2 regions of the Hyphomicrobium sp. CS1GBMeth3 genome follow, and region 1 is predicted to be linked to the other one. Evidence: riboswitches for the same ligand, from Rfam matches in the RefSeq annotation. Region 1 holds a riboswitch; the other holds the start of a gene.
The links. A riboswitch is a leader RNA that binds a small molecule or an ion and turns the genes downstream of it on or off. The one in region 1 is predicted to bind S-adenosylmethionine.
Positions count from the first base shown of each region.

Region 1 (14,363 bases):
GCCGTCGTTGGCTCCATCGAGAAGATGTCGAAATCGAAGAAGAACCTCGTCGACCCGGACGACATCATCGAGGGTTGGGGCGCGGACTGCGCGCGCTGGTTCATGCTCTCCGACAGCCCGCCCGAGCGCGACGTGGTGTGGACCGAAGCCGGCATCCAGGGCGCCGGCCGCTTCATCCAGCGCGCCTGGCGCGTTGTCGACGATCTTGCGGAGAAGGCTGCACTGCGCGGGACGGTTCAGCCCGCCACGTTCTCCGACGAGGCGCTGGCACTCCGGCGCGCGGCCCACAAGGCCACCCACGCCGTGGCGCAAAGCATCGAGGCCCTGCGCTTCAACGTGGCCGTGGCCCAGATCTATGAATTTACCAATGTGCTCTCGGCCGCGCTTACCAAGTCGGGTGCTTCCAGCAAGACGAGCGAAGACTTCGCCTGGGTTCTGCGGGAAGCCGGCGAACTATTCGTGCAGATGATCGGTCCAATGATGCCGCACCTTGGCGAGGAATGCTGGGCGCGGCTCGGATACAACACTTTGTTGGCCAATCAGCCTTGGCCGGCAGTGGATGCTGGGTTGCTCGTTGACGATAAGATCACCATTGCCGTACAGGTGAATGGCAAGCGCCGCGACGAGCTTTTGATCGCGCGCGACGCTGCGGAAGACGAGGTCAAGGCGGCCGCCCTCAAGCTCGATCCCGTGGTACGGGCGCTCGATGGACGTCAGCCTAAGAAGATCATCGTCGTGCCGCAAAGGATTGTGAATGTCGTTGCCTAGGGCGTTCTCGCCCAGGTCATTGAAGGGGCCCGGGTTTTACGCTTCGGATTGATAAGGTCCGGCGGGGAAAACGGGGTCGGGGGCAGGCGGGCTCATGCGTTCGAGCGTCGGCACACTAAGCGCTTTGGACCGGAAGGCTGGCCGTCTGTATGGCGGCTTGCGGACCGCGTCGCGCCTCGTGCTGGCCGCAACCCTGGTCGCACCTCTCCTGGCCGGCTGCGGCAACGGCGGTTTCCGCCCGCTTTATGGTGGATCTGCAATCGGTGGTGCTCATGCTGACGAGCGCCTGGCACGGGTCTCGGTGGCGACCATTCCCGGTCGCGTCGGGCAGCAGATTCGTAACGAGCTCATCTTCCACGCCACCGGCGGTGGCGGCGAGGTCGTTCAGCCCGACCTGCGGCTCGAAGTGGCCATCCGCGAGAGCGTGACCTCCACGCTGGTCCGCGTCGACGGTGAATCGGGCAGCCAAGTCTACAGCGTCGAAGCTAAGTTCCGGCTCGTGCGTGTCTCCGACAACAGCGTGGTTCTGACCGGTACGAGCTACGGCCGCGCAGCCTTCGAGCGCAATACGTCGATCTTCTCCAACGTGCGGGCGCGCGAGGATGCCGAGAACCGCGCCTCCAAGGTCGTCGGTGAGGATCTCAAGGCCCGGCTTTCCGCCCATCTCGCGAGCGCGGCTTAGCGCGCCCTCCCTGCATTTCGATGCAATGCGCCTGCGCTTTGCTCTATCGTGCCGTCTCCAGACAGCACGTTTGATTTCTTAGGCATTCCGAGGCGCTCATCTCTCCATGGTTGCCGTCAAGGCGCATCAGGCCCAAGCGTTCGTCTCCTCTCCCGATCCCAAGATCCGCGCCGTGCTGTTCTTCGGGTCCGACGCGGGGCTTGTCGGCGAACGCGCGCAAGCGTTGGCCAAGGCTTCGGCGGCGCGCTTCGATCCGCCAGGCGAGCTGATCCGGCTCGATGATGCCGATCTCGATAGCGACCCTGACCGGCTCGTGGTCGAGCTTGGCACAGTGCCGATGTTCGGCGGGCCGAAGATCGTGCGCACGACGGCGAGCCGAAAGGTGACGGCCGCGGCGCTGAAGCCTCTGCTCGAGGGCGGTGGGCTCGAAGGCATGCTGATCGTCGAAGCGGGGAATCTGCGCCCCGATGAAGCCATGCGCACGCTGTTCGAGAAGTCGCCGCTGGCGGCGGCGGTCGCGTGCTATGCGGATGCGGCGCAGGACCTTGAGGGTCTGATCCGCGAAATGGTGCGAGAGGCCGGCGCGAAGATCAGTGCAGACGCGAGCCAAGCGCTGGTCGAGCGGCTTGGCGCCGACCGGGCGCTGTCGCGCGGTGAGATCGAGAAGCTTCTGCTCTATGTGGGCGGTGGCCGCGAGATCGGCATCGAGGATATCGAGGCCGTGGTTGGCGACGTCTCGGAGCTTGCCATCGAGCGCATCACCTTCGCGGCGGCGGCCGGGCAGATGCAGCGGGCCGTGGCGGAATGCGGCCGCGCCGTCTCCGCCGGGGAGAGCCCGCAGGCGATCATTGCCGCCACGCAGCGGCATTTCCAGCGGCTGCACCGGGCGCGGGCCACGGTGGACCGGGGCAGCTCGCTCGACGACGCGCTGCGCCAGATGCGCCCTCCATTGCACTTCAAGCAGAAGGACGCGTTCGCTGCCCAGTGCCGGATGTGGACCACGCCGCGGCTTACCGAGGCTTTGAAGCGCATTTCGACGGCGGCGCGGTCGGCACGCCTTGCGGGCGGCCTCGACGAGCCGTTGGCGGAGCGGCTTCTGATGGGGCTCGCCATGCTGGCCCGGGAAGGGCAGGCCGGGCGGACGAGGTAAAGTGCCTCGCCTCCGGCGGTGCGCGGCGCGGGCGCGTTGCGCAGGCGGGCTCTATGCCTATAGTGCGCGCCTTACCTCAGCGCGGTCACGGAGATACAACACAATGCCCGGCACGCAATTCGATGTGGTCGCGATCGGCAACGCGATCGTCGATATCCTTGGCCGCTGCGATGATGCCTTCCTCGATCGCCACAGTGCTCCCAAAGGGCATATGCGCCTCGTCGATTCCGCGACCGTCGACACCCTCTATCGGGAAATGGGGCCTGCCGTCGAAATCTCGGGTGGTTCCGCGGCCAACACGGTCGCCGGCGTCGCTTCGCTCGGCGGACGCTCGGCGTTCATCGGCAAGGTCAGCGAGGACGAGTTCGGCCGCATCTTCCGCCACGACATCAGTGCGGCGGGGGTGACGTTCAAAACGCCGGCGGTGGCAGGCTCCGATCGCGCGACGTCGCGCTCGCTGATCCTCGTCACGCCCGACGGGCAGCGGACGATGAACACCTTCCTCGGCATCAGCACCGATCTCGACCAGGGCGAGGTCGATCCGGAGATCATCAAGGCCTCGAACATCGTCTATCTCGAGGGCTATCTGTTCGATCGGGATGAGGCCAAGGCGGCGTTCCGGCAGGCAGTCGCGATCGCCAACGATGCCGGCCGGCGCGTGGCGCTCACCCTTTCGGACTCTTTCTGCGTCAACCGGCACCGGGCGGAGTTCCTGGCGCTCATTCGTTCCGGCATTGGTATCCTGTTCGCCAACGAAAGCGAGATCCTGGCCCTCTATGAGACTGCGAGCTTCGACGAGGCCATGAAACACGTGGCCCGCGACACCAGGCTCGCCGTGCTGACGCGCAGCGAGAAGGGCTCTGTGATCGTGTCCGACGGCACGCCGGTGCTCGTTTCGGCCGAGCCGGTTGCCAAAGTCGTCGATACCACTGGCGCCGGCGATCTTTACGCGGCGGGCTTCCTCTATGGGCTGGCGCGCGGTTTCGATTTCAAGGCGGCCGGGCAGCTCGGCAGCTTCGCCGCGGCCGAGATCATCGGGCAGATGGGTGCCAGACCGGAAGTGAAGCTCTCGCATCTCGCCCGCATGCGCGGTTTTATCGATTAATGGCGGGCACTTCGGCGGGTGCGTCTTTGCTCTGCGAAAAGACCCGCTTTGTTCTCGAGACATACAAGGCAAAGAATCTTTTTCGCAACATTTCTCAATACAACCCCGCTTCTCTTTGTCTGGCTTTGGTTTTTCTCCTTGGCATCCGGGAGCGAAATTCATCAAGATTCATTGCATTCGAATCGTGATGGATGGACCCGGATATGCCTTCTGACTATGCGCGCCGCGGCCGACCCAGGGGCAGCGGACTCGACGATCGCGTGCAACTGCGCAGGATCGCCGAGCTTATCGAGGCTGATCCGGGCCTGAGGCCGACGACGGCGATCAAGGCCCTCGGCGTGTCCGATCCCTCAACAATTCGCAGGCTAAGAGACAAGCTCAAGACCGAGATGAGAGGTGCTCCTCAGGGCGCACACAGCGGCGGATGCCGCATAGGTTCGGCAGAGATGCTCGAAGCCCGCCGTCAGGCGGTGCCTGCACAACGCGGTACCAACCTGGGCTCGGCTGCCTCCGGCGGCCTTGCCCAGGTGGTTCCCGCGACCATGTCCGAAGCGCAGCTCTCCTGGTTCACACGGTGGTGTGCGTTCGGTCTCTACGCGGTCTCGTCCACCGCAGAGGCTCAGAGGGCCATGATGGACGAGTTTTTCCGCGTACCGGAGGTAGCGTCGGCGTTGCGTGAGCAGATCCGGTTGAATGAAGTGGCGAAAGCGTTCTGTCCCAAGCGTTCGGAGATCCGAACCACTCTCCACTAAAACAAGACCTTCAGGCCGCCCCCCAAAGCGGCCTTTTTTCATGGGCGACGAAGAGGGCGATGCGGCGCTTACGTCTCGGCCCAGTCGGCGAGGCGTTCGAGGAACGCGAGGCAGCGGTCGATCTCCGAGATCGCGATCCATTCGTCCGCCGTGTGGGCCTGTGCGATGTCGCCCGGTCCGCAAACAACCGACGGCATGCCGCCCACCTGAAACAGCCCGGCTTCGGTGGCGTAGGACACTGCGCTCGTCGCGTTCTCTCCTGCGAGCTTCAGTGCCAGTGCCACGATGTCCGAACTCTGCTCGGCGGCGAATGGCGGCACGCGATTGGCCTGCCGAATTTCGATGGCCGCCTCCGGCGCGATGCGGCGCATGGCAGGAAGGCATTCGGTCTCGGCGAACTCGACGAGGCGGCGCTCGATGGCGTCGATGTCGAGGCCGGGCATGGCGCGGATATCGAACACGAAGCTGCAGGACGCCGGCACGATGTTGGCTGCGATGCCGCCTTCGATCTCGGTCACCTGTAGTGTCGGGTAGGGTGGCGTGAAGCGCGGATCCGGCGGCAGGTCTGCCAATTCGGCTTCGATCTCGCTCAGCTTGCCGATCAGGCGCGCGGCAGCGGCGATGGCGTTGACGCCGAGATGGGCCATGCTCGAGTGGGCAGCGTGGCCGGTAATGCTCACATTCCAGCGCACCGGGCCTTTGTGGGCATCGACGACAGCCATCGATGTCGGCTCGCCTACGATCACCGCGCGCGGCTTCGGCAGCCGGTTGCCGAGCTCTGCGATCATCGGGCGGACGCCGATGCAGCCGACCTCCTCGTCATAGGAGAAGAGGATGTGCATCGGCACTTTCAGGGAGCGGCGCTTCAGCTCCGGCACCAAGGCCAGCACGCAAGCGAGATAGCCCTTCATGTCGGCGGTGCCGCGCCCGTACAGGCGGCCGTTCGCCTCGCGCAAGGTGAAGGGATCGCTGGTCCAAGCGGCAGGATCGGCGGGGACGACGTCGGTGTGGCCGGACAGGCCGATGCCGGGAACGTCCTCGGGCCCGATGGTTGCGACCAGGGATGCCTTCTCGCCATCCTCGGTTGGAACCAGATGGGATTCGACGCCGTGTTCGGAGAGGTAGTCCGCGACGAACGCGATGAGCGCACGGTTCGATTTGTGGCTCGTGGTGTCAAAGGCGACGAGACGAGCCAGGATCTCGATGGCGGAGGAGGATGTCGTGGCGGGCATTGGCCTTAGTTCACGCTGCGCGTGGCGTAGGGGCTGTCGAGGGAGAACGCGGGAATGGCGACATCGAACAGGCGCCCGCTCTCGTCGACCATCTGGTAGCTACCAACCATGATACCCGAGGGCGTCGAAAGCGGACAGCCGGAGGAGTACGTGAAGGATTGGCCGGGCGGAATGACCGGCGTCTGGCCCACGACGCCCGGGCCGCGCACCTCCTCCGTTTTTCCGTTGGCGTCCGTGATGCGCCAGACGCGGCTTTTGAGTTGGACGGTGCGGTCGCTCTCGTTGGCGATCTCGATGGTGTAGACCCAAAAGAAATAAGCTTCGTCCGGCGTCGATTGCTCGTCCGAGTATTCCGGGGTGACGCGGATGCGAATGCCGTGCGTCACCTGCTCGTATGGGGTCTCGTCGTTCACGGGATGGTCCGTATCTGCCTTCGCGAGCATTACCACGGGCCGGCGCCGCGGCGTCAATGGTCTTGCTCGCGGAAGGTCAGGCCGAGCGGGCGGCGGCGACGGCTGCCTCCAGATCGGCTGCGAGGTCGTGCTCGTTCTCGAGGCCGACCGACAGGCGCAGCATGCCGTCGGTAATGCCAAGCTCGGCGCGGGCCTCGGGGCCGATGCGGAAGTGCGTCGTGGTTGCCGGATGGGTGATGATGCTCTTCGCATCGCCGAGGTTATTGGAGATCAAGATGATCTTGAGCGCGTTCTGGAGGCGGAAGGCCGCCTCCTTGCCGCCTTCGACCTCGAACGCGATCATCTGTCCGCCACCGGTCATCTGCTTCCTGGCCAGTGCGGCCTGCGGATGGTCGGAGCGGCCGCAATAGATCACGCGCGAGACGCCCTTCAGCTCGGCGAGGCGGTCGGCGAGGAAGGCAGCCGCGGCGCTCTGAGCCTTGACGCGGATCGGCAGCGTCTCGAGGCCCTTCAGCATGACCCAGGCGTTGAATGGAGAGAGCGACGGGCCGGTCTGGCGGATGAAATCCTGCAGGTGATCGGTCAGGAATTTCTCGCTGCAGAGCACGGCGCCGCCGAGGCAGCGGCCCTGGCCATCGATGTGCTTCGTCGCCGAGTAGACGACGACATCGGCGCCATGGGCGAGCGGACGCTGCAGCATCGGCGTTGCGAAGACATTGTCGACGACGGTTTTGATGCCATGCTCGCGTGCAAGCGCGCTGACCGCTGCGATATCGACGAGGTCGAGCGTCGGGTTGGCCGGCGTCTCGAAGAAGAAGCCCTTCGTGTTGGGCCGGATCGCAGCCTTCCAGGCGTTGATATCGCGGCCATCAATCAGCGTCATGGCGATGCCAAAGCGCGGACACAGCGTCTCGACGATGTAGCGACAGGAGCCGAACATGGCACGGGCGGCGACGATGTGATCGCCGGCGGAGAGGAACGACAGCAGGCCCGCGGTGACGGCGGCCATGCCGGTTGCGGCGGCGCGCGCGACCTCGGCTCCCTCGAGAAGGCGGAGCCGCTCCTCGAACATCGAGACGGTCGGATTTGCGAAGCGTGAGTATTGGAAGCCCGGGTCCTCGTTCTTGAAACGGGCCTCGGCCTGCTCGGCGGACGTGTAGACAAAGCCCTGTGTCAGGAACAGCGCTTCCGAGGTTTCGCCAAAGCCGGAGCGCAGCGTGCCGCCGTGGACGAGTTGTGTCTCGGGGCTCCAGCTTGCGGGATCGGCGGAAATCGGGGCTCTGTTGTCTTGTGCCATGGCGGCATACCTCGCGCGTCGGGGCTTTCGCCCGCATGTTCCGGCCGTGGAGTCAGTCGCGAGCACAGGCGCCCGCGCCGACAGCGGCCAATAAAAAACCCGGCTGTCCTCCCCGCCTCCAATGAGCCAGGGCGGACCGGTCGCCGGGTCACGCGCATGGGCCATTTTTAGCGAGTTATTTTACGTGGCTGCAAGCCGGCCGGCCAAATCACCACGATCCCGTTGTCATGGTCCAGAGGGTCCAGACGGGATAACAGCCGGATTAGACCCTTCCGCCTCTTGGCGTCAAGGGGCCGTTCGTCTAGAGCGGGCATGCTGCCCGCATTAGATCGTGAGTTGGGACAATGATTCATGCGCAGGATGGGTAGGATCCGGTGCGATCATGGTCTAGGGCGGTCGAGAGCAGGAGTTAACGCAATGCCCCAAGCGTCGAAAATCGCTGAGTCGGAGGCGATCTCGCCCGGTGGCGCCGCAGCCGCTGGCGGCATTCTCCCCGTGCAAGCGATCCGCGAGCTGATCGCGGCCGGGGCGCTCAAGAGCGAAGCCGTGTGGGATGCGGGACAGCTTCAGCCGGCGAGCGTGGATCTGCGTCTTGGGCCGCGCGCCTATCGCGTGCGTGCGAGCTTCCTTCCTGCTCCGGGTGGGCGCGTCAGCGAGCGCCTCGAGGACCTTAAGCTGCACGCCGTCGATATCGAGAACGGGGCGGTGCTCGAGACCGGGTGCGTTTACGTCGTGCCGTTGCTCGAGAGTCTTGCGTTGCCGCAGGCGATTGCTGCGTCGGCCAATCCCAAGAGTTCGACGGGGCGGCTCGACGTGTTCACGCGTGTCATCGCCGACGGTGTTCCGGCTTTCGATCTCGTGCCGGCCGGTTATGCCGGTCCGCTCTATGCCGAGATCTGCCCGCAGACCTTCCCCATCGTCGTGCGTAAGGGCTCGAAGCTGTCGCAGCTTCGCTTTCGCGAGGGCAATCCGCGCGAGACCGATGACGGGTTGAGGCAGCTGCAGGCGCGGGAGACGCTGGTCTCGGGCGGCAAAGCGGATATCCACGACGGCATCGCGCTGTCGGTCGATCTCGCCGGCGATGGTGCGGGCCTCGTCGGCTATCGTGCGAAGAAGCACACGGGCGTGGTCGACGTCGATGCGCCGGGGGCCTGCGCGATCGCGGATTACTGGGAGCCGGTGCGCGCGGACACGCACCGCAGGCTGATCCTCGATCCGGACCAGTTCTACATTCTCGCCTCGAAAGAGGCCGTGCACATCCCGCCGACGCATGCGGCGGAGATGATGCCGTTCAACCCGCTGGTCGGCGAGTTCCGCGTGCACTACGCGGGGTTCATGGATCCCGGCTTCGGGCATTCAGCGGCGGGTGGCGCCGGCTCGCGTGTGGTGCTCGAAGTGCGCTCGCATACGGTGCCGTTCATTCTCGAGGATGGGCAGATCATCGGCCGGCTCGTCTACGAGCGCATGGCCGAGGTACCCGAGATCCTTTATGGGCGAGATGTCGGTAGCAACTACCAGGCGCAAGGCCTCAAGCTCTCGAAGCATTTCCGGTAGCTCGCAGGCCGCGATCAGCCGTTGCGCGGTTCCTCGTCCGGGCACTTGAGCGGCTTGGCGGCGGCCAGGATGGCGCCGACGACGCCCGGAAATTTCTGCTCGATCTCGTTCAAGCGCAACGAGTTCACGACCTCAGTGCCACGCCGCTCCGAGCAGATGAGGCCCGCCTCGCGCAAGATCTGAAAGTGATGAGACTGCGTAGACTTCGCGAGGTGCGCGGGTGCGGCCGATGAGCAGTTGAGCGGGCAATCGCCGTTGACTAGGCGGCGCACAATCTCAAGCCGCACGGGATCGGCGAGCGCGTAGAGCACGCTCTCGAGCTTCAAATCCTCGGTCACCGGATGCACGAACGGTCGTTTCATAGCATCCGATATGGCAGCCACGCTGTTCTAATTCAATAGTTCGATAGTCTTGAACTTCGGAATCGGAGCCCTATTTGAGGTCTCGACCGGGGCGCGACGCTTTACGCCCCGCGACACAGCGTTGGGTCAACAGGCTGAGGGATATGGAGAATTCACAATGGTGCGTCCCCTTGAAGGTAAGATTGCAGTGGTTACGGGTGCGAGCCGCGGCATCGGCCGGGCAATTGCGGAGCGTCTGGCCGGTGACGGTGCGCTCGTCGCTATCCATTACGGACGAAGCAAAGGCGCGGCCGACGACGTCGTCGCCGGCATCACGGAGAAAGGGGGTTCGGCGTTCGCCGTCGGAGCCGACCTTGCCGCCAAGGATGGCGTGAAGCAGCTTTTTGCGGCGCTCGACACTGGGCTTCGGGCGCGCACGGGCTCGACGCAGTTCGATATCCTCGTCAACAATGCGGCGATTGCGCCGTTCGCGGATTTTGCGAGTACCACCGAGCAGGTTCTCGATGAGATTTACACGGTCAATGTGCGCTCGGTGTTTCTTGCTACGCAGGAGGCGACAAAGCGGCTGCGAGACGGCGGGCGCATCGTCAACATATCGAGCGGCGTTGTGCGCACGCCTGTAACAGACGCGGCAGCCTATTCGGCGCTCAAGGCGCCAATCGACAATCTCACGAAGTTGCTCGCGCATGATCTCGGACCACGCTCGATAACTGTGAACGCGGTCGCGCCCGGCGTGATCGACACGGACATGGCAGCGGCATTTGCACGTGATCCGGCAGCCGCCGAATTCGTAAAGAGCAAGCAGGCACTGAAACGGATCGGCAAGCCCGAAGATATCGCGGACGTTGTTGGCTTCTTGTCTGGCCCCAGCGGGCGCTGGGTCACGGGGCAGATCGTCGAGGCATCTGGCGGGTCGGTGCTGACGTTCTAGTTTCGAGAAGACGAACAGCCCGGCCCTTGTCCGGGTGACGGAGCGTTGCGGCCGCCGGCTTCCCTGTCCCCCAACGGCGGCTGCCTTTCCCCCACCCCGACGTTCCGTCACCTCGGCAAGGGCCGGGTGTCTACTTGGTTGCGAAGTACACGGCGAGGAAGCGCTGGTAGATCGCGGTCAGGCGCGCGAGATCGTCGAGCGGAACGTGCTCGTCGACGGCGTGGATCGTCTTGTTGACGAGGCCGAATTCCACGACCGGGCAGACGTCCTTGATGAAGCGCGCGTCCGACGTGCCGCCGCCTGTCGTGAGCGCCGGTGTGCGCCCGGTCTCGGCAACGACGGCAGCGCTCAGCGTTTCGACGAGCACACCGGGGCTGGTCAGGAACACATCGCCGGTGCCGGCAAACGTGATGTCGTAGCTGGCGCCGATCGTGGCGGCTGCGGCCGCGCACTGCTCGCGCACCCAGGCTTCGATTGTCGGGCGGCGCCAGGTGTCGTTGTAGCGAATGTTGAGCGTAGCGCGCGCGTCCGCCGGAATGACGTTACTGGCACGGTTCGGCACCGAGAGCACCGTTACCTGCAAGTTCGACGGCTCGAAATGCTCGGTGCCTAGGTCGATCTCGGTGGACGACAGCCGATCGAGAATGCGCACGAGCTTCGGGATCGGGTTGTCGGCCTTCTGCGGGTAAGCCGCGTGGCCCTGGCGGCCGTGCACGACGATCTCTGCCGTTACCGATCCGCGGCGGCCGATCTTGATCTCGTCGCCCAGAGCCTCGGGATTCGAGGGCTCGCCGACGATGCAGGCGTCGAGCGTTTCGCCGCCCGCCTTCAGCCAGTCGAGCAGCTTGGCCGTGCCGTTGATCGAGGGGCCTTCCTCGTCGCCGGTGATCAGGAGCGAGATCGAGCCCTTCGGCTTGCCGCCGTTTTCCGCGAGATGGCGCAGGGCAGCCGAGACGAAGCAGGCCACGCCACCCTTCATGTCGACAGCGCCGCGGCCGAACAGGTTTCCGTCGCGTATCTCTCCCGAGAACGGCGGCACGGTCCAGGCATCGATGTCGCCTGCGGGAACGACGTCCGTGTGGCCCGCGAACGAAAGGTGGGGGGCGGTGTTCCCGATGCGTGCGTATAGGTTCTCCACGTCTGGCGTTCCGGCCTCGCGGAAGGTCAGGCGATGGCACGTGAACCCCGCGGGCTTCAGCACGCTCTCGAGCAGCGAGAGCGCGCCGCCCTCGTCGGGCGTTACGCTTTCACAGCGGATCAGCGCTTGCGTCAGTGCAACGGGGTCTCGCGGATCGAGGGCCATGGGATCGCCTTCATGCGCTCGGCTCAGTCGCGCAGCAGCTCATTGATCGAGGTCTTCGAGCGGGTCTTCTCGTCGACGCGCTTCACGATGACGGCGCAGTAGAGGTTCGGCCCCGGCTCGCCATTGGGAAGCGGCCTGCCTGCCATCGAGCCCGACACCACCACCGAGTAGGGCGGCACGCGGCCGAAGTGCTTCTCGCCAGTCGTACGGTCGATGATGGTCGTCGAGGCGCCGAGGTAGACGCCCATGGAGAGCACCGAGCCTTCGCCGACCAGCACGCCTTCCGCCACCTCGGCGCGGGCGCCGATGAAGCAGTTGTCCTCGATGATGACCGGGCCGGCCTGCAGCGGCTCCAGCACGCCGCCGATGCCGGCGCCGCCCGAGATATGGCAGTTCTTGCCGATCTGTGCACACGAGCCGACGGTGGCCCAGGTGTCGACCATGGTGCCGCTATCGACATAGGCGCCGAGGTTCACGAACGCGGGCAGCAGCACGGCGCCCGGGGCGATGTAGGCCGAGTGGCGCACGAACGCGCCTGGCAGAACGCGAAAGCCGCCCTTCTTGAAGTCGTCCTCGGTCCAGCCGGCGAACTTGGGCGCCACCTTGTCCCAGTAGGACGAGCCTCCGGGGCCGCCGGAGATCAACCCCATGTCGTTCAGCCGGAACGACAGCAGCACCGCCTTCTTCAGCCATTGATTGACGACCCACTCGCCGTTCTTCTTCTCGGCGACGCGCGCCTCGCCCTTGTCCAGGAGGTTCAAGGTGGTTTCGACGGCATCGCGAACCTCGCCCTTGGTGGCGGAGGTGACGCTGTCGCGGGTCTCCCAGGCCTGCTCGATGGTGGTTTGAAGGTTGCTCATATGGTGTCCCCTGGGCGTTCTTGTTCGGCAGGCGTTCATGGCCGCCCGGCGGGGTACTGTCAATGATTCGGCCGGTTTTGTGCGTCCTCGGGTGTCAAAGCAAACCGGGCGTTAACGCGATCGGTCTAATCTTACGTAGGTGGCCGCGCTCGGGTCTGGTCTCGGGTCGCGCCAAGCCGGCGAACAGTAATGCGTATGGAGGTCTCCCGTGGGCAGAACGCAGGGCCAAGGGGCCGGAGCGGGAAGCTCGGGCAGCGGCATCGTCACGACGGGTCCTTGGAACGCGCGGGATGGCTTCGTCGCCGAGACTGCGGTCGCGATCGACCGGCTTACGGCGAAGCTCGAGCGGCTTGAGCGGCGCGAAGAAGCGCTGAAAGGCCAGGTCAGCGATCTCCTGGATCACGCGCAGCAGGCGCAGCGCTTTCAGGCGCTTGCAGAAAGCCTCAGAAATTCAAGAGATTACAAGGTCGATGAGATGCTCCGCCTAGTCAAGGATTTGCGGGCGCGCCTCGACGCTGTCGAAGGCCCGCGCGCCGAATTCGGACGCATCACGTACAAAAGTCTCGTCGATGTGGATCGGAAGCTCGCCGCGCTCGCGGCGACCGACGCGCGCGAGGCACGGCTTACGGCCTGGCTGCAGACCAGCAACGTGATCGCCGGCGTGTTGGCGGCGGCGCTGCTCGCGATGCTCAGCGCTCAATTTCTCTGAGAGGTTTTCTGGCCGATCCTTCGGCCGTCAGTTGGAGGCGGCCGCGGTTTCGATCGTTTCGCGGATCAGCCGTTTGGCATCCTCCGAGTCCCATTCGGCGGGGCCGGGCAGGCGGCCGATCTCACGGCCTTCGGCGTCGATCAGGATCGTCGTCGGCATGCCGATGGCCTTGAGCTGGGACCCGGTTCGCGTTGTCGTATCCGAGTAGAGCGCCAGCTGTTTGACGCCGATGCTGTCGAGGAACTTCCTCGCCGCATCAGGGCCGGTGCGGTCCACCGCCAGCGCCACGACCTCGAAGGTGTCCGAGCCCAGCTCTTGCTGCAGGCGGTCCAGCGAGGGCATCTCCTCGCGGCAGGGGGCGCACCAGGTCGCCCAAAGGTTAAGAAGGACGATCTTGCCGCGGAAGTCGCTCAGCTTGCGCTCAGCGCCGGTGCCGTCGACGAAAGCGACGTCGGCAAGGGTCTCGGGTGCGGTTTTGAAGACGAAGGCCGGCAGGCCCGGCACGCGGCGGCGGGTTTCGGGCGCCCCCTTTTCCGGCGCGGCGGCCGAGGTCTCGGGCACGCTGGTGTTGTCAGGCCGGCCAAGCGTGCCGTATACCGCCGCAAAGCCGACAAGAGCCGCAATCGCGGCCATGGTGATGACGGCCGCTGTGCTTCTTCGGGGCGCGCCGGGCGCGTTGCCGTTTTCGTTCATCAACCTGATCCGATATTTGGTTTAGATCGCTCTTCGGAAAATCGGTTCCGACTTTTCTGAAGCACACCAGGGGTCTCGCGGAGGGCCCATTCCGTGACAGAGAAAAAAGCCAACAAGATGTGGGGCGGCCGTTTTGCTGCCTCGCCCGCCGAGATCATGCAGGAGATAAATGCCTCTGTCTCCTTCGACAAGGTGTTGGCGCCGCAGGATATCCGCGGTTCGAAGGCGCATGCGGCGATGCTCGGGGAGACCGGCATCATCACCAAGAGCGATACGCGCGAGATCCTGCGCGGGCTGGATCAGGTGGCGGCCGAGATCGCCGACGGGAGCTTCACGTTCTCGCGCGAGCTCGAGGACGTGCACATGAACGTCGAGAGCCGGCTCAAGGATTTGATCGGCGCTTCGGCGGGGCGGCTCCATACGGCGCGCTCGCGCAACGACCAGGTGGCGACGGATTTCCGGCTTTTCGTGCGCGATGCGGCCGATGCGCTGATCGTGGCCATCGGCGGACTGCAGGAGGTCCTCGTCGCCAAGGCCGAGGAGCACGCGGCG
Region 1 covers NZ_FPHO01000003.1:1,330,986-1,345,348, reverse strand. Annotated here, with positions in the region: gene leuS (leucine--tRNA ligase) at 1-768, shown strand, start outside; gene lptE (LPS assembly lipoprotein LptE) at 863-1,450, shown strand; gene holA (DNA polymerase III subunit delta) at 1,557-2,600, shown strand; gene CS1GBM3_RS13590 (adenosine kinase) at 2,704-3,705, shown strand; gene CS1GBM3_RS13585 (hypothetical protein) at 3,909-4,457, shown strand; gene argE (acetylornithine deacetylase) at 4,526-5,689, opposite strand; gene apaG (Co2+/Mg2+ efflux protein ApaG) at 5,695-6,132, opposite strand; gene metZ (O-succinylhomoserine sulfhydrylase) at 6,179-7,399, opposite strand; SAM riboswitch at 7,545-7,624, opposite strand; gene CS1GBM3_RS13565 (2'-deoxycytidine 5'-triphosphate deaminase) at 7,817-8,953, shown strand; gene CS1GBM3_RS13560 (ArsR/SmtB family transcription factor) at 8,968-9,315, opposite strand; gene CS1GBM3_RS13555 (SDR family oxidoreductase) at 9,473-10,246, shown strand; gene dapE (succinyl-diaminopimelate desuccinylase) at 10,377-11,549, opposite strand; gene dapD (2,3,4,5-tetrahydropyridine-2,6-dicarboxylate N-succinyltransferase) at 11,573-12,409, opposite strand; gene CS1GBM3_RS13540 (hypothetical protein) at 12,618-13,118, shown strand; gene CS1GBM3_RS13535 (TlpA family protein disulfide reductase) at 13,146-13,811, opposite strand; gene argH (argininosuccinate lyase) at 13,929-14,363, shown strand, end outside.

Region 2 (14,363 bases), 170 kb from region 1:
CAGGTCGTCGCCAATCCCGCCTACGACGAGCAAGGGCGCCTGCATGCGCTGGCCGCGTTCGACGAGGCCGCGTCTCGCATTCTGTCTGAGCAGAGCGCATGGTTCGGCAGGCAGCCCACCAGGGACGTGCCGAACATCCTCGCGCGGGCTCAGAAGCCCTCCTTGCCGCCGCAAAGGCCCCAACCGAGCCAGCCGCGGGAGGAGGAGCACTTCCGCGCCGATGCACCACGAGGCGGGCGCCCAATTCTACGCGATGCCCTGTTCTTGCTGGCTGGATTGGCCCTAGGCTTCCTGATCGGATACCTGTTCAGCGGCGGCGCGTCGGGCCTGCTCTCGAGCAAAAAAGCAGACAACGAACTCGGAGTCGTCGGGCTCGATGATGCGGCTCCGAAGTCGTTCAAATTCGTTCGAAACGGACCGAGCCCATTGGAGGGCGAGGTCAACGTCGAATACGCGCGCGGCGCCGAAGCCGGCAACTACGATTGCACGGTCGACGCCACGTATCGTCAGGTTCTCGAGTACGTGCGCTTCGAGGACTCGTGCCGGCGGGTAGCGTTCAAGTTCCTGCCCCTACCCAAGCTCTGGGACGAGTTCAACTACGTCGAAGGCTATATGGTATTCTCGGCGATCATCACATCGCCGACCGGCACCAAGTGGGAAGGCTCCACCAGCGTCTTTTTCTCGATCAACGGAGAAGTGTCGTAGGAGGGCCGGGCCAAGCCAGCCCATCCGCCTACTGCATGTAGGGGCTGTCACCGCCATTCGGCCGAGCTGGCGACGAGAAGAAGAAGCCGCTGTCGAACGGCCCGGCGGTCGTCTGGCTGCCGTACGTCGGATCGTTGAACTTCCGCGTGTCCGTGCCCTGCAGATATTTGTAGGAGTACCCGCCGCGCTTCGGCATCGGGCGCACGACACCGCGCAGCGGCTTTTCCTTAGCTCCGGACTGAGCAAAGGCCGGCGCTGGAACCATCGGCAACGCGAACAAAGCCGCGGCCATGACGAGTTTGACGAGACCGAGATTTTTCATGCGCCTAACCTAACCCAATTTAAGGGGGAATGTCGATGCGGGGCGGTAAGATCGCCGCCCAAGTGTGTCTTTCGGAACGCCGTCCTGCCGTGCACGGAATGAACCTGTTTACGGCAGGTGAAGTTCCCTTGAGCTTCGCCCCAACGCATTGAGGCGCCGTTAACCGGGCGGCCCTTTCTGCCCTTCTCGCGGCTGCGCCCTGAGGGCGCGGCCTTGACCCTGGCCGGAAAGTTCCGATATTGAGAACTCGTTTCGACCGTGGTGATTTGGCCGGCCGGCTTGCAGCCACGTAAAATAACTCGCTAAATGGGCCGTCGCGCACCCGAACATATTTGGTGGGCCGGTCTCAAGGCCGGTGTCGAAAGCCCGCACGAGCGGGCCGGGAGCACGATGCATGGGCGCACCCGACGCGGTGTCCGAAGGACAGGATGAGACGATCGGCGAGAAAGACGAGCCGCGGCGCTCCGAGGCCCTGAGCCCCTCGAGCCCCGTTGTTGTATTTCCCGACGACGCGGCTCTACGCCTCGAATCCGGCCAGGTAATCGCGCCGCTGACCATCGCCTACAACACCTATGGCACGCTCAACGCCGACAAATCGAACGCGATCCTCGTTTGCCATGCCCTGACCGGCGACCAGCACGCCGCGAGCGCGCACCCCGTCACCGGCAAGCCCGGCTGGTGGGAAACCCTGGTCGGCCCCGGCAAGCCAATCGACACTGATCGCTTCTTCGTCATTTGCCCAAACATCCTTGGCGGTTGCATGGGCTCGACAGGCCCCGCCTCCCTGAACCCGAAGACCGGCAAGCCCTACGGCCTCGATTTTCCCGTCATCACCATCGGCGACATGGTGGACGCACAGGTGCGCCTCATCGATCACCTCGGCATCGATGAGCTGTTTTCGGTGGTCGGCGGCTCCATGGGGGGCATGCAGGTGCTGGAATGGGCATCACGGCAGAAGAAGCGCGTCGCAACCGCCATTCCGATCGCGACCGCGCCCTGGCACACGGCCCAGAACATCGCCTTCCACGAGGTCGGCCGACAGGCGGTGATGGCCGATCCCGGCTGGCGTGGCGGCAGCTACTACGAGCACGGTGTCGTTCCCAAGAACGGCCTCTCGGTGGCGCGCATGGCCGCGCACATCACCTATCTGTCCGAGAAGGCGCTGCAGGGCAAGTTCGGCCGCAACTTGCAGGATCGGCAAGCGCGATCATTCTCGTTCGACGCCGACTTCAAGATTGAAAGCTATCTGCGCTACCAGGGCTCGACGTTCGTCGATCGCTTCGACGCCAACAGCTATCTCTACATCACGCGCGCCATGGACTACTTCGACCTCGAATCCGCGCACGGAGGCAAGCTCGCGAACGCGTTTCTCGGCACCAAGACGCAGTTCTGCGTCGTCTCGTTTACGAGCGACTGGCTATATCCGACGCGCGACAGCAAGGCCATCGTCAACGCGCTCAACGCCGTCGCCGCCAACGTCTCCTTCGTCGAGATCGAGAGCGACAAGGGTCACGACGCGTTCCTGCTCGACGAGCCAGAATTCCATGCAACGGTGCGCGGCTTTATCGGCGCCGCCGCGGCGAAGAGGGGGCTCGCCTGATGCAGAAGGCCGTACCGTTCTCGGGCGAGCAGCGGGCCGACCATCTCTTGATCGCGGAGATGGTGGTGCCGGGCTCCCGCGTGCTCGATGTCGGCTGTGGCGACGGCGCGCTTCTGAAGCTGCTCGCCGAAACCAAGGGCGTCGACGGCCGCGGCGTGGAGTTGTCACGCGAGAAGGTCAACCTGTGCGTGAAAAGCGGCCTGTCCGTCATCCAGGGCGACGCCGACAGCGACCTTGCAGACTATCCCGACCAAGCCTTCGACTACGCGGTGCTGTCGCTGACCATCCAGGCCACGCGCGATCCCAAGACCGTGCTGGAGAACCTGTTGCGTATCGGGCGTCATGCGATCGTCTCGTTCCCGAACTTCGGCCATTGGCGCGTGCGCGCCGCGCTTTTGCTCACCGGCCGCATGCCCGTAACGCCGAACCTGCCGGAGCCATGGTACGCGACGGCCGACGCGCACCTCTGCACGATCAAGGACTTCGTGGACCTGGTCTCGCTCGTCGATGCCGAGGTCGAGGATGCGGTCGCCTTCAACAGCCAGGGCAAGCGCCTTCCGATCAAGAACTCGCTGTCGCTGCAGAATCTGCTCGGCGAGAAGGCCGTGTTCAAGCTGAAGCGCCGCTGAGCCCTACCGGATCGGAACCAGCACGCGCAGCGCTTTGGCGCGCGCGGGCAGACCCTTGATTGGCGCCACGGTTTCCTTGCGCGCTTCCACAAGGAGCACACCACCAAGCCCCGGCGACATACGCGTGCCCACCCGCTCCCACGCCGTCGCGGAGCGGACCACGATGCCGCGATCGAACGGCGGCAGATGCAGCGCCGTCCCGAACGTGACCGGCGAGAAAAGACAGGACGTGAGCAGGTTGTCGAGCTGCGAGCGACTATAGGGGCTGCCGTAACCGAACGGCGTCGTGTCCACGTGCGCCCAAAGCCCGCGCCGGTTCGGCACCACGATCAATAGCCGCCCCTCGGGCTTGAGCACGCGCCACAACTCGCGGATCAGCGGCGTCACGCTCTCGGCCACCTCGAGGCAATGCACCACGAGCAGGCGATCGACGGAGTTGTCCGGCAGCGGCAGCTGATCTTCCTCGACCAGCGTCGACAGGATCGGCCCGCCGGCGGGCCAGATCAGCGCCCCTTGTCGGGATGGCATGAACGCCCCCAGATGACGCGCCTCCCCTCGATAGGCACCGAGAAAGGGAGTGCCGAACCCCAAGCTGGCGATCGTCTCGCCGGCCGCGGACCCCCATTGCGCGCGGATGCGGCGCGCGAGAAGACGCCGCGCGATCTGACCCAGAGGCGTGGAGTAAAAATCCCTCAGAGATGCGACGTCCGGATGCATTCGCCTCAAGGGGTTCGAGTTATGGGACCTATTTCGCCCAGCCGGCATTGAAATGGCAAGGGCGCGAGACTAGCTTGCGGCTGGATCCAGTCGGCATCAGCGCAGGCGGGTCGCATAGGAACATGGCCCAAGCTGAGATTCATCAATTCCCGTGCCTTAAAGACAATTATGGCGTCCTCATCCACGATGCGGAAGGGGGCGTTACGATTGCGGTTGATGCACCCGACGCGGCGGCCGTCAGGGACGCGCTGAACGCGCGCGGCTGGCGCCTGACGCATATTCTCGTCACTCATCACCACGCCGACCACACGGGCGGCATTCCGGTGCTGAAAGAGGAAACGGGCTGCGAGGTGATCGGTCCCAAAACCGAATCAGTGCGCATCCCGGGCCTCGATCGCGGCGTGACGGAGCCTGACGTTCTAAGCCTCGGAACACTCAAGATACAGGTGTTCGACACCCCGGGACATACGTTGGGCCACATCTCCTACTGGCTGCCGGACGCCAAGGTCGCCTTCGTCGGCGACACATTGTTCGCCATGGGCTGCGGTCGCGTGCTCGAGGGCACGGCGGAGATGATGTGGACGTCTCTCGGAAAAATCGTACGCCTGCCGGCCGATACGGCGCTTTATTGCGGACACGAGTACACGGTCGCGAACGGCAAGTTCGGCATCACCATCGAGCCCGGCAACGCGCGCCTGGCCGAGCACCTGGCAAGTGCCGAGGCCGCCCGCGCCGCAGGCCAACCGACTCTGCCGACACGCGTCGATCTCGAGCTCGAAACGAACGTGTTTCTGCGCGCCGACCAGAAGGCCATTCGCACGCACGTGGGGCTGCCGGACGCGCCGGCATGGAAGGTCTTCGCCAACCTCCGCGAGCGCAAGAACCGCTTTTGATCTGCCTTCGAATCCGCCGCAACACCGCGAACCTTTGTAAGAGGTAAGACACCGGTCTTACCCAGGAAGCACGGCAAAAGAGGAAACCAGGCCCTTTCGCGCTTCAACAAAATGCGGAAAGACTCGAGAGCACGGGTCGACTAGCATACCCCTGATCCGAAAGAGGGCCGCCGATGGACGCCGATCTCATCATCGCCGAGTTGGGGCTCAAGCCGCACCCCGAAGGCGGGCACTACCGCGAAACCTTCCGTGACGCCGACCCGGCGAACGGCCGCGCCCATTCGACCGCCATCTATTTTCTGCTTCGCGAGGGCGAGGTCTCGCGCTGGCACCGCGTCGATGCGGTCGAGGTCTGGCACTGGTACGCTGGCGCACCGCTCATACTCGCCGTCGCGCCGCCCGAAGGCACTAAGACGACGCTGCGACTGGGCCCCGCCGTGATCGACGGCGACCGGCCACAAGGCATCGCGCCCAAGGGACACTGGCAGCAGGCTTGGTCCCTCGGCGCCTGGACGCTCGTCGGCTGCACGGTGGCCCCAGGATTCGAGTTCGACGGTTTCGAGCTCGCCGCCCCCGGATTCGAGCCGCGCGTGCCCGAGCCTCAAAGCTGAACACGGCCCAACCGGGGCGGCGCCGAGTTTTCCACCACTCATTGCAAGAGCGAAAGGTGCGAAACGCTTTGTTTTCGCACGTCTTCGAGCAATTCTTGGGGACCGGGTCCGCCCTACGCTTGCCGCTCAAACACGACTCGTGAAGAGTGCGAATCGGTTGAGAAAAAGTGTGCGCGCAGCGGGGGTTGCAGACAATGAAGGTGGAGTCCACCGGGACTGTTCTCAGTACGGTATTCGTCGACTACGACAACATTTACCTGTCGCTGAAACGGAAGAACGAGGAAGCGGCCAAGCGCTTCGCCAAGGATGCCGCGCTGTGGCTGCGCGAGATCGAGAGCGGACGCCTGATCACGCCGACCAACGGCACCCCGCTCAACGCTCAGCGCCGCATCGTCATGAGCCGCTGCTACGGCAATCCTGTTCCGCGCCGCAACGCATCCGATAACTCGACGGACATGAACTCGTTTCCGTTCGTGCGCCACCACTTCCTGCGCGCGGGCTTCGAGGTCGTCGACTGCCCGCCGCTGACCGCGCAGCTCAAGAATTCCGCCGACATCCGCATGGTGATGGACGTGCGCGACGTGCTCAACCACGAGACGCGCTTCGACGAGTTCATCCTGCTTTCTGGCGACGCCGACTTCACCCCCGTTCTGCATCGCCTCCGCGCTCACGCCCGCCGCACGGTCGTATTCGCCAACGACCACACCGCTCAGCCCTACACCGCCATCAGCGACGGCGAAGTGCGCGAGGCCGATCTCATCGCGCTCTTGCTCGAAGGACGCATCGACAACGAGGTCAAGTCCGGCGGCACGCTGCGTGAGCCGTCCTCCGCCGAGCTCGAGACGATGCGCAAGTCGATCGTCAACGAGGTGGCCGGCACCGTCCGCTCGGCCGGCCAGCCCGTGCCGCTGGAGGCGCTCGCCGATCGCGCTGTGCGCACCCTTGGCCACGACAAGACCGTGGGCTCGGCCTGGGGCGGCGCCGGCAGCTTCCGCGACCTTCTCGCCCGCGCGCTGCCAAAGGACATCAAGCTGACCGATCAGCCGCCCTACTTCGCCTACGAGCCGACGCGCCAGATCGCCCGCGAGATCGAGGCACGGCCCGAAGTGCGCACGGAGCAGCAGCCGGCACCGCCCGCGCGCCGTATCGAGGTGCAGGAAGAGCGCTACGATCCGCGCTTCGATGCACCGTCCCAGCCGGCACGCACCGAAGCCCGCGCCGACTACGCACGCGACCAGCGTTCACCCGAACCGGCGCTGGAGCCGCAGCGCGCTGAGCGCCCGCAGCTCGACCGCGAGCCTCGTACGGAGCAGCGCCCCGCACCGCGCTTCGATGATCCGCGCTTTGCACCGACCCGCGAGGAGCGCGCCGTCCCGGCTTATCCCCGCACGGAGCAGAGCGCACCCCAGCAGAGCCGTCCCGAGGCGCCGCCTGCGTCGCCGGCCTACGGCCAGTCCGGGTTCTTTGCGCCGCCGCCGGATCGCGCGCCGCTCGCCATCCCTGCTGCAGCGCCGCCCCGCGCCGAAGCCCCTGCGCCCCGGCAGCCGGTCACCCGCACGGCCGATCAAGCATCCCAGATCCAGCAGTCGATCGCGCGCATTCACGAGGCCTGCCAGGCCCCGCCACTTTCGCCGCCGGAGTACCGCGTGCTGTTCGAGGTGATGGCCGTGGAGATCTCCGCCAACAATCTTTCCGGTCAACAGACTCTGATCAACATCGTCGAGCGGGCGCGAGAGATGGGCCTCGAGGTACGTCGCGACGACGTGCGGTTCGTGCTGGAGGTCGTGAGCGAGGCCGACCCGTGGTTCGAGCAGGGCGCGTCCGCGAATCTCTTCGCGAGCCGCTTCCGCAACTTCGTCGTCGCACGCTGCCGCTCACAGGGCCTCAATCTGTCGGCCGACGAGATCGACTTGATCGATGCCTGGTTCGGCGGCGCGCCGGCGTCGCAGCGCCTGGCACAGGGCGTCGCGCAGCAGCAGGCACCGGTTCCGAACCGTCCGGCCGCGCAACCGCAGGGCTACGGCGCACCCGCTCCGCAGCAACCGAGCGGAGATCGCTGGTCGTCGCAAGGCGTGCAACCGGCTTCGCCGTTTGGCAGCGAAGCGGAGGAAGACGAGTTCCCACGCATCGTACGCTCGCGTCTGCGCGGCTGATCCATCGCACGCAACACGAATTGAGAAGCCGGCGCCTATCAGGTCGCCGGCTTTTTCGTCTCCATCGCGTGTCGCAAATGAAAAAGGCCGCGGAGGCTTCCCTCCGCGGCCTTTAAATTGAAAGGCGGCGTGCGCTTATTACAGCGCGATGTAGTGACCGCCATTGACGTCGAGGCACGCGCCAGTGATGAAGCCCGCGTCATCAGCAGCAACGAACGCTACTGCGCGCGCGATCTCCTCGGCCTCGCCAAGACGGCCAACCGGAATCTGCGGAATGATCTTCGTGTCGAGCACTTCCTTCGGCACGGCAGCGACCATTTCGGTGTTGATGTAGCCGGGTGCGATGGTGTTGACGGTGATCCCCTTCGCGGCCGTCTCGAAGGCGAGCGCCTTGGTGAAACCGTGCATGCCGGCCTTGGCCGCCGAGTAGTTGGTCTGGCCCATCTGGCCTTTGCGGCCGTTGATCGACGAGATGTTGATGATGCGGCCGAAGCTGCGCGAACGCATGGTGTCGATGACGAGCCGGCTCATGTAGAAGACGGAGTCGAGGTCGACGCTGATCACCTCGCGCCACTGCTCGGGCGTCATCTTATGCAGCATCGCGTCGCGCGTTATGCCGGCGTTGTTGACCAGAACATCGATGGGGCCGAGGGCCTTGGTAACCTCGGCGACACCCTTTGTGCAGGCATCGTAATCGCCGACGTTCCACTTGTAGACCGGAATGCCGGTCTCGGCCTGGAACTGCTGAGCCGCGGCATCGTTCCCGGCATAGTTCGCAGCAACGCGATAGCCCTTGTTCTTGAGTGCAATCGAGATGGCGTGGCCGATGCCACGCGTACCCCCAGTAACCAAAGCGACGCGCGCCATGAATAGAATCTCCCTAGAGCCGGTTTCTAATTGATTTCGGTGATGGAATTAGCGCCCCGTTCGCACTACGGCGAGCCAGCAAAGTGTAACAGTGCAAATGGGTAGGGGCCCCCTCCCCACGTGAGTGGGAAGGGAGCGAAGTGCATTGGTTCAGTCGCGGGCCAGGCACATGGCAACGCCCATGCCGCCGCCGATGCAGAGCGTGGCGAGGCCCTTCTTGGCGTCGCGCCGCTGCATTTCGTGCAGCAGCGTGACGAGGATGCGCGCGCCCGATGCGCCGATCGGATGGCCGATGGCGATAGCGCCGCCGTTGACGTTCACTTTGTCCGTATCCCAGCCGAGGCCCTTGTTGACGGAGATGGCCTGGGCAGCGAACGCCTCGTTGGCTTCGATGAGATCGAGGTCTTCGATCTTCCAGCCGGCCTTCTCGAGCGCCTTCTTGGAGGCGGGGATCGGCCCCGTGCCCATGATCGACGGATCGACACCCGAGGTCGCCCACGACACGATGCGCGCGAGCGGCTTCACGCCACGCTTCGCCGCTTCCTCGGCCGTCATCAGCACCACAGCGGCTGCGCCGTCGTTGATGCCCGACGCATTGGCAGCCGTGACCGTGCCTTCCTTCGGATCGAAAGCAGGGCGCAGCTTGGAAATACCCTCAGCCGTCACGCCTTCCTTAATGTACTCGTCGGTGTCGACGACAACGTCGCCCTTCTTGCCCTTGATAGTGACAGGCGCGATCTCATCTTTGAACTTGCCGGACTTTCGAGCCGCTTCCGCCTTGTTCTGCGAAGCCGCAGCGAAAGCATCCTGCTCGGCGCGCGACACCTGCCACTGCCGCGCAACGTTCTCGGCCGTCGTGCCCATGTGATAGTTGTTGAAGGCATCCCACAGGCCATCCTTCACCATGGTGTCGACGAACTTCACGTCGCCCATCTTGGTACCGTCACGCATGTGAGCCGCATGCACGGAGCGGCTCATGCTCTCCTGGCCGCCCGCAACGACGATCGTCGCATCGCCAGTCTGGATCTGCTGCGCGCCGAGCGCGACGGCGCGCAGGCCCGAGCCGCAAATCTGATTCACGCTCCACGCCGGCGTATCGACCGGGATGCCCGCCGCGATTGAGGCCTGCCGCGCAGGACCCTGTCCTTGTGCGGCCGTGAGAACCTGGCCGAGAATGACTTCGGAGACATCGCCCGGCTGTGTGTTCGCGCGCTCGAGCGCGGCTGTAATAGCCACCTTGCCGAGTTCATGCGCAGGCAAGCTCGCGAGCGAACCGTTGAAAGATCCGACAGGTGTTCTTGCGGCACCGGCGATGACGATTGTTGTGCTGTCCGCACTCATGCGAGCTTCCTCCTCGGGGGGCAATCTTGGGCGTTTTTTGGCTTTGAGGTTAACGCACCGTCTTTGACATGCATCAACGACCGGGCGACCACAAATCACGATAGCAGCAGCGCATCGGCGCCCGCAATTGGCTCTTTCGCCGCGAACTTTGGCGACGGAAGTGCACTTATGTCTGGAAGCGACGGACCAGCCTGTGCTACGATGACGCACCGCAACGAGGTTATTTTGATGGCCCAGCCGATGCTCAACAAATCCGACCCGCAGCCTGAGAAAAAAGAAGCGGTCGTCATCAAGAAGTACGCGAACCGTCGGCTCTACAATACCGAGACGAGCACGTACGTGACGCTCGAAGACCTCGCGCAGATGGTCCGCAATGACAAGGACTTCGTCGTCTACGACGCCAAGTCCGGCGACGACCTCACGCATGCGGTTCTGACGCAAATCATCGTCGAGCAGGAAAGCCGCGAAGGCGGACAGACGCTGCTCCCGATCCCGTTCCTGCGCCAGCTGATCCGCTTCTACGACGACAACATCGGTACCATGGTGCCGAGCTATCTCCAGTTCAGTCTCGAGGCCTTGGTCAAGGAGCAGGAGAAATTCCGCTCCATGTTCGCGAGCGCCTTCGCCAATCCCGCAGCCGCGTTCGAGGCCTACCAGGACCAAGCACGCAAGAACATGGCAATGTTCGAGCAGGCGATGGCCATGTGGACCTCCTTCGGCGGTGCAGCAAGCCAGGGCAAGAGGGACGATAAGACCAACGAAGATGCGGCACGCAGCGGCGGCACACCGGGCGAGGCTCCCAAGGCCGAACTCGACGAGCTCAAGGCGCAGCTTTCCGCAATGCAACAGCGCATCGACCGCCTCGCGAAGGACCGCGAGTAGCTGCCGGGTTAAATCCGCCCGTTCGACTTGAGCTCTTCGACCGACACGGGCGCGCCAAAAAGAAACCCCTGCAGGTAGGTGACGCCCGCCGCCTCGAGAAATGACGCGCCCGCCTCGTCTCCACCCCACTCCGCCACCGTCTCGAGCCCGAGCCCCTCGGCCATGTCGATGACCGACTTGGCCAAGGCACGTGCGCGTGGATCGTCCGGCAGGCCCGCGAGCAGCGCCGCGTCGATCTTGAGGATATCGAGGTTGAGCACCCGCAAATGGCGAAGCGACGTATTGCCGGCGCCGAAGTCATCGAGCGCAATCCGGCACCCGAGCGCGCGGAGCCTATCGAAGAAGGCGCGAGCGACATCGAAGTCGCGTATGGTGGCCGTCTCCGTCACCTCCACGATGAGGCGAGAATGGATATCCGAGCACCCTGCCGCGAGCCTTTGCAAAGCCGCAGACCAGTCGTCGTCGCCAGCGGTCAGGCTCGAGATATTGACCGCGAGCTTGAGCATGGGATCGGCTGCGAGCAGCGCGGCGCCAAGCTCGAGCGCCCGGCGATCGAGTTGGCCGACGAGCCCGAGCGCTTCCGCATCCTCGATGAACGTGCCCGCCGAGACGAGCATGCCATCGGGCAGTTTAAGCCGCAGAAGCGCTTCGTAGAACGCAACCTTGCGGCTCAAAGCAGTGACAACGGGCTGCAAAAAGAGGACGAAACGGTTCTCGTCGAGGGCTTCGAGCAGCCATGTGCGAGAAAACGCTGCGGGTTCGCGGTCCGACACGATGCATCCTGCTCGATAAGCCGCACTACCCCCGGCGCGTCTTGTGACGGAGTTAGGTGAACCACACACAGGCGACATCTCTTGCGAGATACCGCTGCCAACCGTACCAGACGATCAGGCCCCCCGCATCCACAAGCAGCGCGCAACCGTTTTGGCGCGCGATGCGCGGGATAGAATGACGGGCGAGGAGATCATCTAGTTGGCGCTGCCGAAACCGATATCGCGACGTGCGACACGGATGGAGATGATAGCGCCCGCCACGACGTCGATCAGCATGACCATAAGCATGACGAAGAAGACGGAAGTCGCTGCCTGCGGAATGACGATAAACTCGACCAGCACCGCAATGAACACCAGCATGGATAAGCCGTGGTCGATCAGTCCGGACGAAGACGTGTAGGTGGCTTTCACGATCTCGATGAACAGAATGACGAGTGTCACCAGGATGATGAGGTCACCCCAGGTGAAATCCCAGGTGCCACCGCTGATCATATGGAAGCTGAAGATCGTCTCCGAGAGGAGCGCGCGCGCTGCCGCGCCGCCGTCAACGGCAGTGCCCTCCGCACCGGACGAGCCGGAGAACAAAACGATGACGTTGTAGAGAACGAAAGCAATAATGGTAAGCGGAATGGCTCTCAGCGACATTGGTTGCTCCTGCTGGCCCCGGACGTCTGGCTCGTAACCTATCCTCCGAAAGATTGCGAGCCATCACAACAAAAACGACGGCACCCATTAGGCACCGTCGTTGCTTTGAACACGCTCGTGACTGTCGAGCCGCATGTGGCAGATCGAAGGCGATCCGCCGTGCTCCGCGCTCAGGCGTCGGACTTCGGCTCGAGGATCTGCCGGCCGCGATATTTGCCGGTCTTGAGATCGATGTGATGCGGACGGCGACGCTCGCCGCTGTCCTTGTCCTCGACATAGGCGGGAGCGCTGAGCTTGTCGTGCGACTGGCGCTGGCCCTTCTTCATGGGCGAGGTCTTTTTCCTAGGAACAGCCATAGGTTAACTCCGGTGATCGCGGCGCCAGCCTGGGGCGCCCGCAAGGCTCTCAATTGGGTCGATCGGTGGAGGCTTTTGCCCGGTCCAGCGGCCCGACGCGGTTGCCGGCGGCCAAAACAATGAGCGACGCCAACCTTCCGATCGGGCGCCGCAGCTCCAAAACCAAAGATCGCGGCCTTATAGCGGCAATCCCGTGCCGACGCCAGATGATTTTGGCCTGGGCCAACCGGCAGGAAACACAGCAGAATCCCGGCCGGATCGCGAGGCTGCCCGATGCCGGCGGCAACCTAGGGCGGCCCGAAGTTGATCATCGGCGCCCAGTCGTCGGACTTTGGCTGCTGTTGCTGCAGCTTGCGAGCGGGGGCGGCAGGGCGCTTCTGCGCCGGGACCTTGCGAGCCGTGGGCCTCTTGACCACCGTAGGCACAGCCGATGCCGGACGCGGCGCGGGCGCCGCAGCGGAGGTCACGCACGATGCGACAGCTCCATAGGCCCTCACGCGCGCCTGCACGACCCGCGCTTTGGCCGACGTCTGCGGCCCGGGCGAGCCGGCGTTGCGCACGACAGGGTTGGGAAGCACGGCCGCGAGCAGCGCGGACTCGCGCTCGCTGAGCCGCGCTGCGGACTTGTTGAAGTGATGGCGCGCCGCGGCCTCCGCACCGAACACGCCGGGCGCCCATTCCGCGATGTTGAGATAGACCTCGAGCACACGCCACTTCGGCCATACAAGCTCCATCAGCAGCGTCAGCGGGATCTCGATGACCTTGCGCAGATAGCTCTTGGCATTCCACAGGAACAGATTCTTCGTCACCTGCATGGAGATCGTGCTGGCACCGCGCGGCGTGCCTCTGGCGGCGCGGTCGATGGCCTCCTTGATCGCCGCCGTATCGATGCCGCTGTGCTCGCAAAAGCGCCCGTCCTCCGACACGATCACAGCCCGCACGAGATGCGGAGAGATGGCGCTGAGCGGCACCCACCTGCGATCAATCGCCGTGCCGCCGAGAAGCTGCGTCAGCATCAGCATCGAGCCTGGCGGATTGACGAAGCGAAACAGGACCATGAGCACCAGCACGAGCGCGAAGTAGCTCGCAACCGCATAAAGACCGTAGCGGATCGCCGTGCGCAGATAGCCCGCCCAAGGCGTAGCACGTCCCGTCGCAGCTTCGGATCGCGGCGCGATGTCAGCCACGTCCGAGCGCGAAGCGCGCAACGCCGGGTCCAGCCGGCGCCCCAGCGTTATGAGGTGCGGATCTTCCCGTGACTCGGGTGGATGAAAAAGATCCTTGGCCGCCAATTCGAAAGCGGCATCGCGGGTATCGGGCCCGGAAACGTCTGACGAGACCTCGGACGCATCGACGGCGGCGGCAGGGCTCGCAACCGACAACCGCGGCGCTGGCTGTGGCGGATCAGGAGCTTGCTCCGAACTCGCTGGAGGATCGCCGGACGACTCCAGCTCCGGCTCCGCTGCTGGCAAGTCGAGCGACGGCGAAACGCTCTCTTCAGCCGGCGCGGGCTCCACGGGCAAAACAGGAGGCGGCTCCGCCAGCGCTTCCGCGATCGCGCCGCGCCAGGGCTCGCTATCGCTGACGTCCGGTGGCGCAGTTTCCGTACCCTGGAAAACCTCCGGCTCTGGCTCAGCCACAGGAGCGGCAGGGGGCGCACCCTGCTCGGCAGGCGAGACGGAAAAGATGTCCGTCTCCGGGCTTGGCACCGAGACTTGCACCGGCTCCGGATCGTCGACAGCATTCACACGCTGGTCGAGTGCAGCGCTTTCGGGTGCGTCAGCCAGTGGGTCTTCGGGCGCATCGGGTGGTGTTGATACCGCGTGCGCCTCGGGCGAAGCCGCGCGCTCTTCCGTGCCCTGCGGAGAA
Region 2 covers NZ_FPHO01000003.1:1,162,633-1,176,995, forward strand. Annotated here, with positions in the region: gene CS1GBM3_RS12750 (hypothetical protein) at 1-705, shown strand, start outside; gene CS1GBM3_RS12755 (hypothetical protein) at 734-1,027, opposite strand; SAM riboswitch at 1,276-1,354, shown strand; gene CS1GBM3_RS12760 (homoserine O-acetyltransferase MetX) at 1,422-2,627, shown strand; gene metW (methionine biosynthesis protein MetW) at 2,627-3,256, shown strand; gene CS1GBM3_RS12770 (methyltransferase domain-containing protein) at 3,260-3,784, opposite strand; gene gloB (hydroxyacylglutathione hydrolase) at 4,096-4,866, shown strand; gene CS1GBM3_RS12780 (cupin domain-containing protein) at 5,040-5,477, shown strand; gene CS1GBM3_RS12785 (NYN domain-containing protein) at 5,672-7,630, shown strand; gene phbB (acetoacetyl-CoA reductase) at 7,769-8,497, opposite strand; gene CS1GBM3_RS12795 (acetyl-CoA C-acetyltransferase) at 8,648-9,838, opposite strand; gene phaR (polyhydroxyalkanoate synthesis repressor PhaR) at 10,067-10,720, shown strand; gene CS1GBM3_RS12805 (EAL domain-containing protein) at 10,729-11,493, opposite strand; gene CS1GBM3_RS12810 (hypothetical protein) at 11,689-12,138, opposite strand; gene rpmF (50S ribosomal protein L32) at 12,309-12,494, opposite strand; gene mtgA (monofunctional biosynthetic peptidoglycan transglycosylase) at 12,782-14,363, opposite strand, start outside.
Region 2: linked by a shared signal. The riboswitch ahead of CS1GBM3_RS12760 (homoserine O-acetyltransferase MetX) and the one ahead of metZ (O-succinylhomoserine sulfhydrylase) in region 1 are both predicted to bind S-adenosylmethionine.